DNA from 2 places in the Mesorhizobium sp. LNHC209A00 genome. Region 2 is predicted to be linked to the other one. Evidence: riboswitches for the same ligand, from Rfam matches in the RefSeq annotation. Region 2 holds a riboswitch; the other holds the start of a gene.
What was found. Region 2 has a riboswitch for cobalamin ahead of X739_RS164180 (CbtB domain-containing protein). Riboswitches for the same ligand answer to the same signal wherever they lie in the genome.
Positions count from the first base shown of each region.

Region 1: it holds a riboswitch for cobalamin, as region 2 does, so the genes downstream of both, bluB (5,6-dimethylbenzimidazole synthase) here and X739_RS164180 (CbtB domain-containing protein) in region 2, are expected to answer to the same signal.

Region 1 covers NZ_AYWT01000004.1:74,262-80,185, forward strand. Annotated here, with positions in the region: gene X739_RS153820 (pirin family protein) at 1-590, opposite strand, end outside; gene X739_RS153815 (DUF2277 domain-containing protein) at 630-896, opposite strand; gene X739_RS153810 (exodeoxyribonuclease VII small subunit) at 988-1,239, opposite strand; gene X739_RS153805 (histone deacetylase family protein) at 1,243-2,169, opposite strand; cobalamin riboswitch at 2,348-2,530, shown strand; partial or broken gene bluB (5,6-dimethylbenzimidazole synthase) at 2,602-3,207, shown strand; gene X739_RS153800 (hypothetical protein) at 3,324-4,307, opposite strand; gene X739_RS153795 (TetR/AcrR family transcriptional regulator) at 4,397-5,005, opposite strand; gene X739_RS153790 (MFS transporter) at 5,126-5,924, shown strand, end outside.
Region 2 covers NZ_AYWT01000001.1:333,791-339,714, reverse strand. Annotated here, with positions in the region: gene X739_RS164165 (DUF1624 domain-containing protein) at 1-139, opposite strand, end outside; gene X739_RS164170 (MFS transporter) at 376-1,575, shown strand; gene X739_RS164175 (aromatic ring-hydroxylating dioxygenase subunit alpha) at 1,716-2,882, opposite strand; cobalamin riboswitch at 3,025-3,224, shown strand; gene X739_RS164180 (CbtB domain-containing protein) at 3,260-3,439, shown strand; gene X739_RS164185 (CbtA family protein) at 3,455-4,258, shown strand; gene cobU (bifunctional adenosylcobinamide kinase/adenosylcobinamide-phosphate guanylyltransferase) at 4,251-4,766, shown strand; gene cobO (cob(I)yrinic acid a,c-diamide adenosyltransferase) at 4,768-5,376, shown strand; gene cbiB (adenosylcobinamide-phosphate synthase CbiB) at 5,373-5,924, opposite strand, start outside.

The DNA of each region.
Region 1 (5,924 bases), on a different contig from region 2:
ACCAGCAAATCTGCATAGAGTGTTTCGGTATCGGCCCGCACCGGAGACCGCAAGCCCTGGAACTCACCGATGACGACGCGGCCGCTGACGCCTTCGGCGTCGATTTCGGGAAGCCGCAGCGCCGCGGTGTTCTCGAACACCGGTGCCACCTCTTCCTTGCCGTCCGGCAGAGCCAACCAGGTCTGCAGGCCGGAGATCGACATCGGCGCGCCGCGCAATTCCTGCGGCGTGCGCTCGGAGTGGACGATGCCGCGACCAGCCGTCATCAGGTTCACGTCGCCGGGCTCGATGACCATCTCGGTGCCCAGCGAATCGCGATGCCTGATCTTGCCGTCGAACAGATAGGTCACGGTCGACAGGCCGATATGCGGGTGCGGACGGACATCGAGCGCCTGGCCGGCGCGCATGATCGCGGGACCCATTCGATCGAAGAAGATGAACGGCCCGACCAGGCGCCGTTTGGCGGTCGGCAAGGCGCGACGCACCTCGAAAGCGCCAATGTCCTTGGCGTTGGGGATGACCATCAGCTCGATCTGGTCGCTGGCGAAGGCATCGCCGGCCTCAGGGTCTTTGCCGGGGAAGAAGCTCATGAACTCTCCTCGTCAGCGGTCAGCGGGCGCGTGGGCATATCAGGCGAACCGGATCGCCGCTTTTGCTTTTAATTTGGCCGCCACCTCTTCGCGATTGCGCGGATGCTGGTGGGTTTCGAGGGAATCGAGCAATTCGCGTGCGGATGCGGCGATGGCTTCGACCGCATGATCGAACGCATGCTGGTTCTTGGCAGAAGGCCGCGTCGTGCCGCTCAGCTTCCCGACAAACTGCAGTGCCGCGTCACGGACTTCGTCGTTAGTTGCCGGCGGATCAAAATTGAACAGGGTCTTGATGTTTCTGCACATCGCTTCCGTATCTCCTCTTGTCCGTTTCAATCGGGACGAACTGTATCCTCAATGATGATCGTGTCCAAAAATCGGTAAGGCTGCTCCGGACTCAGTCCGCGTCGAGCGGCTCGGTTCCAACCGGCTTGCCGTCGCGCGACAGCCTGATCTTCTCGACCTTGTCCTCGGCGGCCTTCAGCAGCCGGTCGCAATGGACCTTCAGCGCCTCGCCCCGCTCGTAAATCCGGATAGACTGGTCGAGCGGCACGTCGCCCCGCTCCAGATCATCGACGATCTTCTCCAGTGCGTCGAGCGCCTGTTCAAAGCTCATCGCCTTGACGTCTTCGTTGATCTCACCGGTCATCATTCATCCTTTCATCAGTCGCCCGACATGGGCGGCGACCGAAAATGCCAATCCCTGCAGATCGTAGCCGCCCTCGAGCAGGCTGACGAGCCGGTTGCCGCCGTGGATTGCGGCGCGCTGCATCAGCTGGCCGGTCGCCCAGTCGAAATCGTCCTCGGTCAGATTGATTTCCGCCAGCGGGTCGCGATGGTGCGCATCGAAGCCGGCCGAAATGACAATCAGATCCGGCGCGAAATTGTCGAGTGCCGGCAGCACGCGCGACAGGAACGCATCACGAAACACCTCGCTGCCGGTCCGAGGCGCCAGCGGCGCATTGACGATGTTGCCGGCGCCGGTCTCGCTCTTCGCGCCCGTGCCGGGATAAAGGGGCATCTGGTGCGTCGAGCAATAAAGCACCGAGGGATCGTCCCAAAAAATATCCTGCGTGCCATTGCCGTGATGCACGTCCCAGTCGACGACGGCGACGCGCTCGGCGCCGTGCTTCTTCTGCGCGTAGCGGGCCGCGATTGCCGCCGTGTTGAAGAAGCAGAAGCCCATGGCAGTGGTCTTTTCGGCATGGTGGCCGGGCGGACGGGCGGCGACGAAGACATTGTCGGCGCGGCCCGCAAAGACGTCGTCGACGGCGGCATTGGCGGCACCGATCGCCGTAATCACCGCCTGCCAGCTTTTCGGGCTGGCGGTGGTGTCTGCGTCGATGCGGGCAATGCCTTCGTCGGGGATGGCGGCGCGGACACGCGCGACGAAATCGGCGGGATGCGCGTAGAGGATGGTCGCTTCGTCGCCTTGCGGTGCCTCGACGCGGTCAAGCGCGGCAAAAGCTTCGTCGTCGAGCACGCGCTCGATGGCGCGCAGGCGGTCGGGCCGCTCGGGGTGACCGGGCGGGGTGATGTGTTCGAGAAAGATCGGGTGCGTGTAGAGACGAGTTGCCATGCCCCCTATCTAGTGCCCCGGCGCCGTGATGGCCATGCGTTGCGGCTTGATCGCTGGGGAAAATCGAACCTGCGTCCATTCATGTCGCTGCGGGCATTGGCGTCGTCGGCCCTTCGGAGTAAGACTGCCGCTACTGCCTGGTGCCTGCTGGTCTGTTTGTTTTAGCCGCATTCCGCGACGCCAAGTGTTTCCACTTGGCTACAAATGCTCTGGCGGGAGAATCGGGAACACGGTTGAACTCCGTGGCGTGCCCAACGCTGTGAGGGGGACCGCGCCGGTAGATGCCACTGTCGATGACGGGAAGGCACCGGACGCGGGTTGATCCCGAGCCAGAAGACCGGCCTGGCAGGCATCGTCATCCGCATGGTCAGGCGGATGGCATCGATTGCAATCGCAAGGGGACACGCGATGCGGGAAGCCATGACCGCTCAAATGGGCGATGGATTTGACCAGAGTGCGCGCGACGCGGTTTACCGTGCCATGTTTACGCGGCGCGACGTCCGCAGCCATTTTACATCGGAGGCGATCGACGACGAGGTGCTGGCGCGGCTGCTGCTTGCCGCCCACCACGCGCCATCGGTCGGCTTCATGCAACCCTGGAACTTCATCGTCATCCGCGATGCCGCGCGGCGGGCGGAGGTGCGCGACCTGTTCCTGGCCGCGCGAGAACGGGAACTGCCTGAAATAGAGGCAGAACGGCAGGCGCTCTACCGCAAGCTCAAGCTCGAAGGCATTTGCGAAAGCGCGCTAAACATCTGCATCACCTGCGACCGCGAGCGCTCGAAAGGCTCGCCATTGGGGCGGTGGCACAATCCGGAGATGGATCTCTACAGCACGGTCTGCGCGGTGCAGAATTTCTGGCTGGCCGCGCGTGCCGAGGGCGTTGGGGTCGGCTGGGTCAGCATCATCGAGGCGCAAGCGCTGAAAAGCCTGCTGGCGATTCCCGATCACGTGACGCCGATCGCCTATCTCTGCGTCGGCCGCGTTTCCGAGTTCGCACCGAAGCCGGACCTCGAAACGCATGGCTGGGGCCGGCGGCTGCCGCTGCCCGAGCTGATCATGAGCGAGACTTTTCGCGGGCAAGGCGAAGCGCCGCTCAAATCAGCAGTGGCGCGCCTCGGCACCGTCGCCGGTGCGCCCGCGAGCCCGGCCGATCAGCTCGTCGCGCCGGCCGTGCCCCAGCGCGAACCGCCGAAAGTGGAGAGCGCCTTGTCCTTGAGTTCCCTGAACTTCGACGAAGCTTCGGCCAGCCTGGCGTCCCAGGCGGCATCGGGCACCTGACCCTCGATGGTCTTAAAATAGACCTGCATCAGGCAGGCAATGGCGAAGGGCTCGATGAAGGCCGCCTTGAAAGCCCAGGCAAAGACGATTGCCAGCACGAAAGCCCAGCCGGCGAGCTGCCCGGGCATGACGTAAAGAATAGCGGCTGCCGGAGCGAGCATCAGCAGGAAAATCACGAACGACACGGCCCACATGATGACCGCCAGCCAGACGGCGTTCTTGACCATGGTCTTACCGTTCTGGGCGTAGAGCACGACGCCTTGGCGCGCGGTTTCGAACGGCGAGGACGAATTGATGCGGATGTTGTAGCCAAGAATGATCTCGTCGACATAGGTCAGCGACAGGCGAATCACAGTGTTGAGGAACGAAACCAGTCCGCTCAGCCCAGGAATAGGCAGGAAGGCCGCGATGCCGCCGAGCAGGCCGGTGATGGCGCGGATGGCGCCCTTGACCAATTGGTCGACAACAAAAAGGATGTTGGCCTCGGCAAAACGCTCGGTCACGATCTCTTTTGCGTAGGCGATCTGGTTCTGGCCGTCGGGAACATCATGGCCGTCGATCAGATGCACCATGACGGCTATATGGCCCGCTTTGACGACGTAGAGGATGTATTCGCGGATCCAGTAGACGGCGATCGAGACGATGCCGAAACCGACCACGCCGCCCCACATCGCAAAAGACAATGGTCCGTCGGGATCGGTGGAAATATGGCCGACGCCATAGCCGACGGATGCGCCGGTGCCGGTTGCCATGATGTAGGCCAGCGTGATGCCGAAATAGACGATCATGCGAAAGACAATGAAAGGCCAGGTCCGCATCATGATGGACACCGACCTGCCGATACCGAAATCCCACATGCCCGAATCTCCCCTCAGAGATGGCTGCCGAGGATGCGCTCAAACCGGCTATTGTCAATTGCAGGTGGTGGCGGGACTGCCATGGAGGTTCATCTTGAAAGCGCTTCCGGTTTTTTCAGCAGGCCTTCGAGCAATTGCTTGAACGCGGCCACCACCATTTTCGAGGTCGCTTCGGGATCTGGCGAATTGGCGATCCGCTGCGCAGCCTGGCTGCTCGCCCCATTGATCAGCCGCGCTGCCGACTCCGGATCGACGCCGGGGACGACCACCCCCTCCCCTTGCAGCGCGGTCAGATGATCGGTCATTGAACCGACGCAGGCATTGGCATTCGACCACTGTGCCGGATCGCCCAGCACAGCCGGACCATCCCGGAACATGATGCGCTGGATTTCCGGCTCCAGCGCCATTTCGATATAGGTAGTGCATTCGTCGACGAAATGCTGCCAGCGGGTCGGCGCCCGCGACGCGACCTCATTCACCCGGGCCGCCATTTCCGCGTCGATTTCGGCGATAACCGCCTCAAGCAGCCCCTTCTTGTCGCCGAAGTGATGATAGAGGGCGCCGCGCGTCAGCCCGGCCGACGCGGTGAAATCATCCATCGACGCTTCGGCATAGCCGATGGTGCCGAAAGCCTGGCGCGCCGCGGCAATCAGCTTGGCGCGTGTCTCGGCAATCATCTCCTTGCGCGGTCGATGCATGCTTCTGGCCTTATCTACATACGCGTCGTATGCCAATTGACATACGCGGCGTATGCTCTATTTAACACTTATACGTCTCGTATGTAATTGTGGAATCGCCCCTTGTCGAGGAACAGAACCATGCAAAACCCCTATTCGGAAATCTTTCGCGCTCCCGGAGCCAGGGGCTTTGCCGCCGCCGGCTTCATGGCGCGCCTGCCGATCGCCATGGCGCCAATCGGCATCGTGGCGATGCTGTCGCAGACGCGTGGCGAATACTGGCTGGCGGGCGCGGTTTCGGCGACTTTCGCCTTGGCCAATGCCTTCCTGGCGCCGCAAATATCGAGGTTGGTCGACCGCCTCGGCCAGACACGGGTTGTCGTACCCACCACCATTATCTCCGTGCTCGCTTTCGCGGCCCTGATCGCATCGGCCAATCAGGACTGGCCGGTATGGACGCTGTTCGCGTCGGCGCTACTGGCCGCGGCAATGCCAAGCATGCCGGCCATGGTGCGGGCGCGCTGGACCGAGATTTTCCGGGGCCGGTCCGAGATGAACACCGCCTTCGCCTTCGAGTCGGCGGCGGACGAACTGGTCTATATCGCCGGCGCATCGCTGTCTGTGGGCCTCAGCGCCGCGCTGTTCCCGGAAGCGGGCGTGCTCGTCAGCACGCTGTTCCTCGCCTTGGGCTCGACAGCTTTCATCCTGCAGCGTTCGACCGAGCCGCAAGTGCGGCCGGTGGACCATGGCTCCAGCGGCTCGGCAATCCGTCTGGGGCCGGTTCAAATCATCACCTTCGCCATGATCTTCATCGGCGCGACCTTCGCGACGACGGAGGTGAGCACGGTGGCGATCACCAAGGAACTCGGCCAGCCGGGCACTGCCAGTCTCGTCATCGGCGTCTATGCGCTGGGCTCCTTCGTGCTCGGCATCATCATCG
Region 2 (5,924 bases):
CGGTGTAGCCGAAGAATTCCAGGTCCCAGGTGAAGTGATAGCTTGCCATCGCGATCAGCGCGATGCCGCGCAAGATATCGATGGCGACGATGCGCTTCGATGGCTGCGGGACGGGTACGGTCGGCGTGTGGATGCTCATGGTCTCGCGATCTGATTCAGCCCTTCCAGGACGACTATCACGGTTGCACCGGATAGAAGAAGACCGGTCGCCTTGGCCTGCACCGCGCGGCCGGATCCGCGCCTGGCGCTGGGTTGGGCCAGCGCGGAAAAGCCTTTGACCGGCTTCGCTTTTTGCCGGATGTGCGTCGGTTTCCTCTTAATGGGCCTGAAATGTCCACGGCAGATTTGACGCCGCGATTCTGCTTTGGGGAAGCAATGTCCACCCATGTTCGCCATCCGATCTGGCTTTCGGCCCTCAAGGCCGCGGATGCGCGCACCTTCGCTTCGCTTTACGCGGTCGAATCCTTCGCCCGCGCCATGGTGTCGAGCGTCATACCGATCCAGGCCTACGAGATTCTCCACAACGAGCAGATCGTCTCGATACTCTACACCGCCGTGTCCCTGCTCGGCCTGTCGGTGACCTTGTTCATGCCTATGCTGATCCGCCGCTTCGCGCGGCGCTGGGTCTACACGGCGGGCGCCTGCCTGCTCGCCATCGGCTCGCTGTTCTTCCTCACCCACACGCTCGCCGGGCAACTGGCCGGGATGCTGTGCCGGGTGATGGGCGCCAGCGCGCTGTCGATCACGCTCAACCTCTACATCATGGATCACATCCGCAAGACCGATTTCATGCAGGCCGAATCGCTGCGCATGGCGTGGTCGATGGTTGCCTGGACGGGTGGACCGACGCTCGGCATTTTTCTCTATACGCGCTTCGGCATTTATGCCGCGCATGGCGCGGTGGCGGTGTTCGCCATGGCCTTGCTGGCGCTGTTCTGGACCTATCGGCTGAGCGACAACCAGTCGATCCGCCCGGGCAAGACACGACCGGCCAATCCGCTCGCCAATATCGGCCGCTTCGTCGCGCAGCCGAGGCTCAGGCTGGCCTGGCTGATCGCCTTCGGCCGCTCCTGCTTCTGGACGACCTTCTTCGTCTATGGACCGCTGTTCATGGTCATCACCGGCGAGGGCGAATTGGCTGGCGGCCTGCTGGTCTCGGCCGGCAACGCGCTGCTGTTCATGGCGATCTTCTGGGGCAAGGCGGGAAAGCGCTTCGGCGGCCGCAGGACCATGACATTTGCCTATTTCGCCATGTCGGCGACGTTGCTGGCGGCCGGTGCCGTGGGCGTAACCGTGCCGCTGCTCACCGGCGCCTTCCTGCTGTGCGGCGCCTTCTTCACGATCGCGCTCGACGCGCTGGGTTCGACCGCCTTCATGCGCTCGGTGCGCTCTTATGAGCGCGCGCAGATGGCTGCGGTCTACCGCACCTATCTCGATTTCTCCGAACTGACGCCGCCGCTGGTCTATTCGGTGGTGCTGGCCTTTTTCGGTCTGGGATCGGTGTTCGTCACGCTCGCACTACTGGCCGCGTTTTGCGGCTTCGTGACCTGGCGATATCTGCCGAAGTCGCTGTAGGTATGTCGATATTCAGGTGATGCCGGCCTGCGAACGGCAGGTTTGCGCGCTTCCGGTAATCACGTACCCGAAAGTACGTTCCGTTCCGGTTCTCGACCTCCGCCCTTCTCGGCTTGGCCTGACCTGAATGTCGACAGACCTCATGTCACCGCGGCATGGCGCTCGCGCACCCAATCGTGGAAGCGGTGCAGGTCGTACTCCTCGGGCATCAGCACGCCAGCTGTATGACGCATCGAGCGCAGCCCCTTCTGGTTGACCTCGCAGATCGCCGCGTCCTCCTCCAGCACCTGTGTGCCGAAGGCGACGATGTTGTCGATGTCGGTCTCGGCGAGCGCCTCGGGCGCGAACAGCCATTCTGCGGTCAATTCGGTCTGTTCGGGACCGAGCGGCGTAAGCCGCACAGTCCTGACATAGTCGACATGGCCGACGATGAACATGGACGGCAGGCTGGTGGCATAGGTCTGACCGGCGCTGCGCTCCGCCGGCGTCAAGCTCGGGAAGACCGGCCCGTGCGTCTGCCCATCACGCGACCATGTCTCAGCCCCGGCGCGCAGGCCGCCTGAAAATTCCGGCGCGTCATTGTCGGCGTGGCGGAGCCATTCGGGATCGTCATGCCGGCTCATCAGGCCGCGGCCATAGATCGGCACCAGCCGCGACAGGTCCTTGTGGACGCCCGGGCAGTGCAGGCACTCGTTGAAGTTTTCCCAAAAAATCTTCCAGTTACAGTTCATCACCTTGTGCAGCACATGGCCCGATACCAGCGTTTCCAGCGGCCAGTTGCCGAGATCGCCGGAGGCTGGGTCGAAGGAGGATTGCGCCGAGCCGGCGTCATCTTCCGCCAGATTGACGAAGACGAAGCCCCGCCACACCGAGAGCGCGACGCGATAAAGCGGATGATCGGCCTTGTCGAAGCCGTCAGGCAGCGATTTCGACGGCACGCGCACCAGATCGCCACGCAGCGAATAGGACCAGGCATGATACGGGCAGGTGATCAGCCGCGCCTTCAGCCGGCCCTCGCTTTCCTGGCAAAGCTGCGAGCCGCGATGCCGGCACGTGTTGTGGAAGGCACGCAACTCGCCGGTGTCGTCGCGCAGCACGAGGATTTCCTGCATACCGACGCGGAAGGTGCGGAATGCCAAAGGCTGGGCAAGATCGGCCTCGCGGCAGACGAGCAGCCAGTCCCTGTACCAGATGGCGTCGAGATCGCGCTTATAGTTGTCCTGGTCCCAATAGGCCGATGAGGGCAGCGTCGGCTCGGTTCGAGTCAGGCCGTTATAGGGCTCGCGCTCGCTGGCATTGGGCTGCATGGCTGGCTTCCCGTGAGGGTGCCAGCCGACACCCGGCCATGAAGTTTGTCAATCGGGACGGGGTGAGGGCAGCTTCGCCGATACGACGCTCCTGCGCTGGCGGTTGTCGGAATTTGGTTTGCCGGGCGCGGCGAATTTCCCTATAGTCGCCGATGTCGTCGGTTCCTTTTTGGAGCCAAGAGGGAATGCGGTGCGGGGAGGAATTCCTGCCCAATGCCGTGGCTGCCCCCGCAACTGTGTGCGGTAGTCCTCTCCATATGCCACTGAAGATTTTTCTTCGGGAAGGTGGGGAAGGGCGCTTATCCGCGAGCCAGGAGACCTGCCGGCGACAGGAAACTGACTTCGATGCCCTCGGGTGGAGGGCGAAAGGACAAGACATGACTACCGCTTCCGTCTCCCTCGGCGCCTCCGTCTCCTCGCAGTCGCGTTTCATGCAGCTCGCGCTCGCGGCGCTGCTCGGCATCTTCGTCGTCGGCTTTGTCGGCTTCTCGCATATCGATGCGGTCCACAATGCTGCCCACGACTATCGCCACTCGATGGCGTTTCCCTGCCACTAACGAGGATCCGACATCATGAATCTGTTTCGCAACGTCGTGTTCGTCGCGGCGATCGCGGGGCTTGTGGCCGGTGTCGTTCTCGCCTGCATGCAGGCCTATGCCACCGTGCCGCTGATCCTCAAGGCCGAAGTCTACGAAAAGGCCGGCGGCGGCCACCACCATGATCACACGGCCGCACCAGCGGCGACCAATGACGCGATGAGCACGGTGGCGCCCGCTGGGAATGCCACGAGCTCTGCCGCGCCCGCGGGCACCGATGCCATGGCACCGGCGGAGGAAGACGAAGGCTGGGCGCCGGCCGACGGTTTCGAGCGTTTCGCCTTTAGCGTGGTTGCCAATATCGTCACCGGCATCGGCTTCGCGCTGGTCCTGGTCGCGGTTTCCGAGTTCTTCGGTGGCGTCGGCAACTGGCGCCAGGGCGTGTTCTGGGGCTTGGCCGGCTTTGCCGTGTTCACACTGGCACCGGGCCTCGGACTGCAGCCGGAACTGCCGGCAATGCCGGCGGCCGATCTTCTGCCGCGCCAGATCTGGTGGACGGCAACGGCGGCCGCGACCGCGATCGGCCTAGGCCTGATCGTGTTTCGCAGATCGTTGCCATTGACCATCCTCGCCGTCTTGCTGATCGTCGCGCCGCATGTCGTCGGCGCGCCGCAGCCCGACAGTTTCGAGACGCCGATCCCGGAAGGCCTGCACCATCAGTTCGTGGTGGCGGTGACGGTGACCAATCTGGTCTTCTGGCTGGTGCTGGGCGCGATCGTGGGCGTGGTGCGCCGGCGCTTCACCGGCACGGCGACCAGCATGCGCGACAGTTTTGCCTGATCGCGGCAGGCTGACCTTCATCATCGGTGGTGCGCGCTCCGGCAAGAGCGCGCACGCCGAAACCCTGGTGACGGCATTGGCCTCGCCATGGGCCTATATCGCCACGGCGCAAGCTTATGACAACGAGATGCGCGAGCGCATCGCGCTGCACCGCTGGCGGCGCGGTGAGGGCTGGTCGACCATCGATGCGCCACTCGACCTCGCCGAAGCGCTGGAGGCGTCGCCGGACGGTCAGCCGGTGCTTGTCGACTGTCTGACGCTGTGGCTGACCAATCACATGCTGGCCGATCACGACGTCGATGCCGCGTGCCGACGGCTGGCGGACGTGCTGTCTCGGCCGCGCGGACCGTGGTTCGTGGTGACGAACGAGGTCGGGCAGGGCATCGTGCCCGACAACGCGTTGGCGCGCCGGTTTCGCGATGACGCCGGCCGACTTAACCAGCGGGTCGCGGCAGTGGCCGACACGGTGCTGCTCATGGTGGCGGGGCTCCCGCTCAAGGTGAAGTGAAATGACCGACGACAAGGATGAAGAACGCCATCGCGCCAAGATGGCCAAGCGCAAGGCGGTGCAGGACGCCGAGGTTGCGGGCAAGACGATGGAGAAGGGATTGCTGATCGTCAACACCGGTCCCGGCAAGGGCAAGACCACGGCCGCCTTCGGTCTCGCGCTGCGCATGCTCGGCTACGGCAAGCGCGTCGGCGTCGTTCAGTTCATCAAGGGCAAATGGCACACCGGCGAGAAGGACGCCTTTGCCGCCTTTGGCGACCGCGTCGTCTGGCATGCAATGGGCGAGGGTTTCACCTGGGAGACCCAGGACCTGAAGCGCGACATCGCGGCCGCCGAGGCCGCCTGGGCCAAGGCCCTGGAATTGATCGACGATCCCTCGATCAGCCTTGTCGTGCTCGACGAGCTCAACATCGCGTTACGCTACGATTATCTCGCTCTCGACAAGGTGGTTGCGGCGCTCAAGGGCCGGCGCGAGGGTCTGCATGTCGTCGTCACCGGCCGCAACGCCAAGCCGGGGCTGGTCGAGGCTGCCGATCTGGTCACCGAGATGGGCGTGACCAAGCATCATTTCTCGGCGGGCGTGAAGGCGCAGCAAGGCATCGAGTTCTAAAAAACCAGAACAGCGATCAGCGCGACCAGGCCGAACAAGCCGATCAGCAGGTAGTCCGCGACCCGGTAAAGCTTGAGCGCCCGCCTGATGTCGCCGCTGTCGACATCGCGGCGGCCGCCTTCGCCCATGAAGATGTCGTCGACCATGATACCACCATAGCTGCGTGGTCCGGCGAGCGCCAGCCCAAGCGCGCCGGCCATGCCCGCTTCCGGCCAGCCAGCATTGGGCGAGCGGTGTTTTTTCGCGTCACGCCGCACTGCCTGCCAGGCACCGCGGGGGTCGGCGCCCTCGACCAGGAGGGAAGCGAGCACGATCAGCAGCGCCGTCAGCCGCGATGCCGGCAGGTTGATCCAGTCGTCGAAGCGCGCCGCCGCCCAGCCGAAGGCCTCATGGCGCGGAGTCCGGTGGCCGATCATCGAATCGGCGGTGTTGGCCGCCTTGTAGGCAGCGCCGCCGGCGAGCCCTCCGACCCCGGTCCAGAAGGCGGGGGCGACGATGCCGTCGGAAAAATTTTCCGCTAGGCTCTCGATCGCCGCGCGGCAGACGCC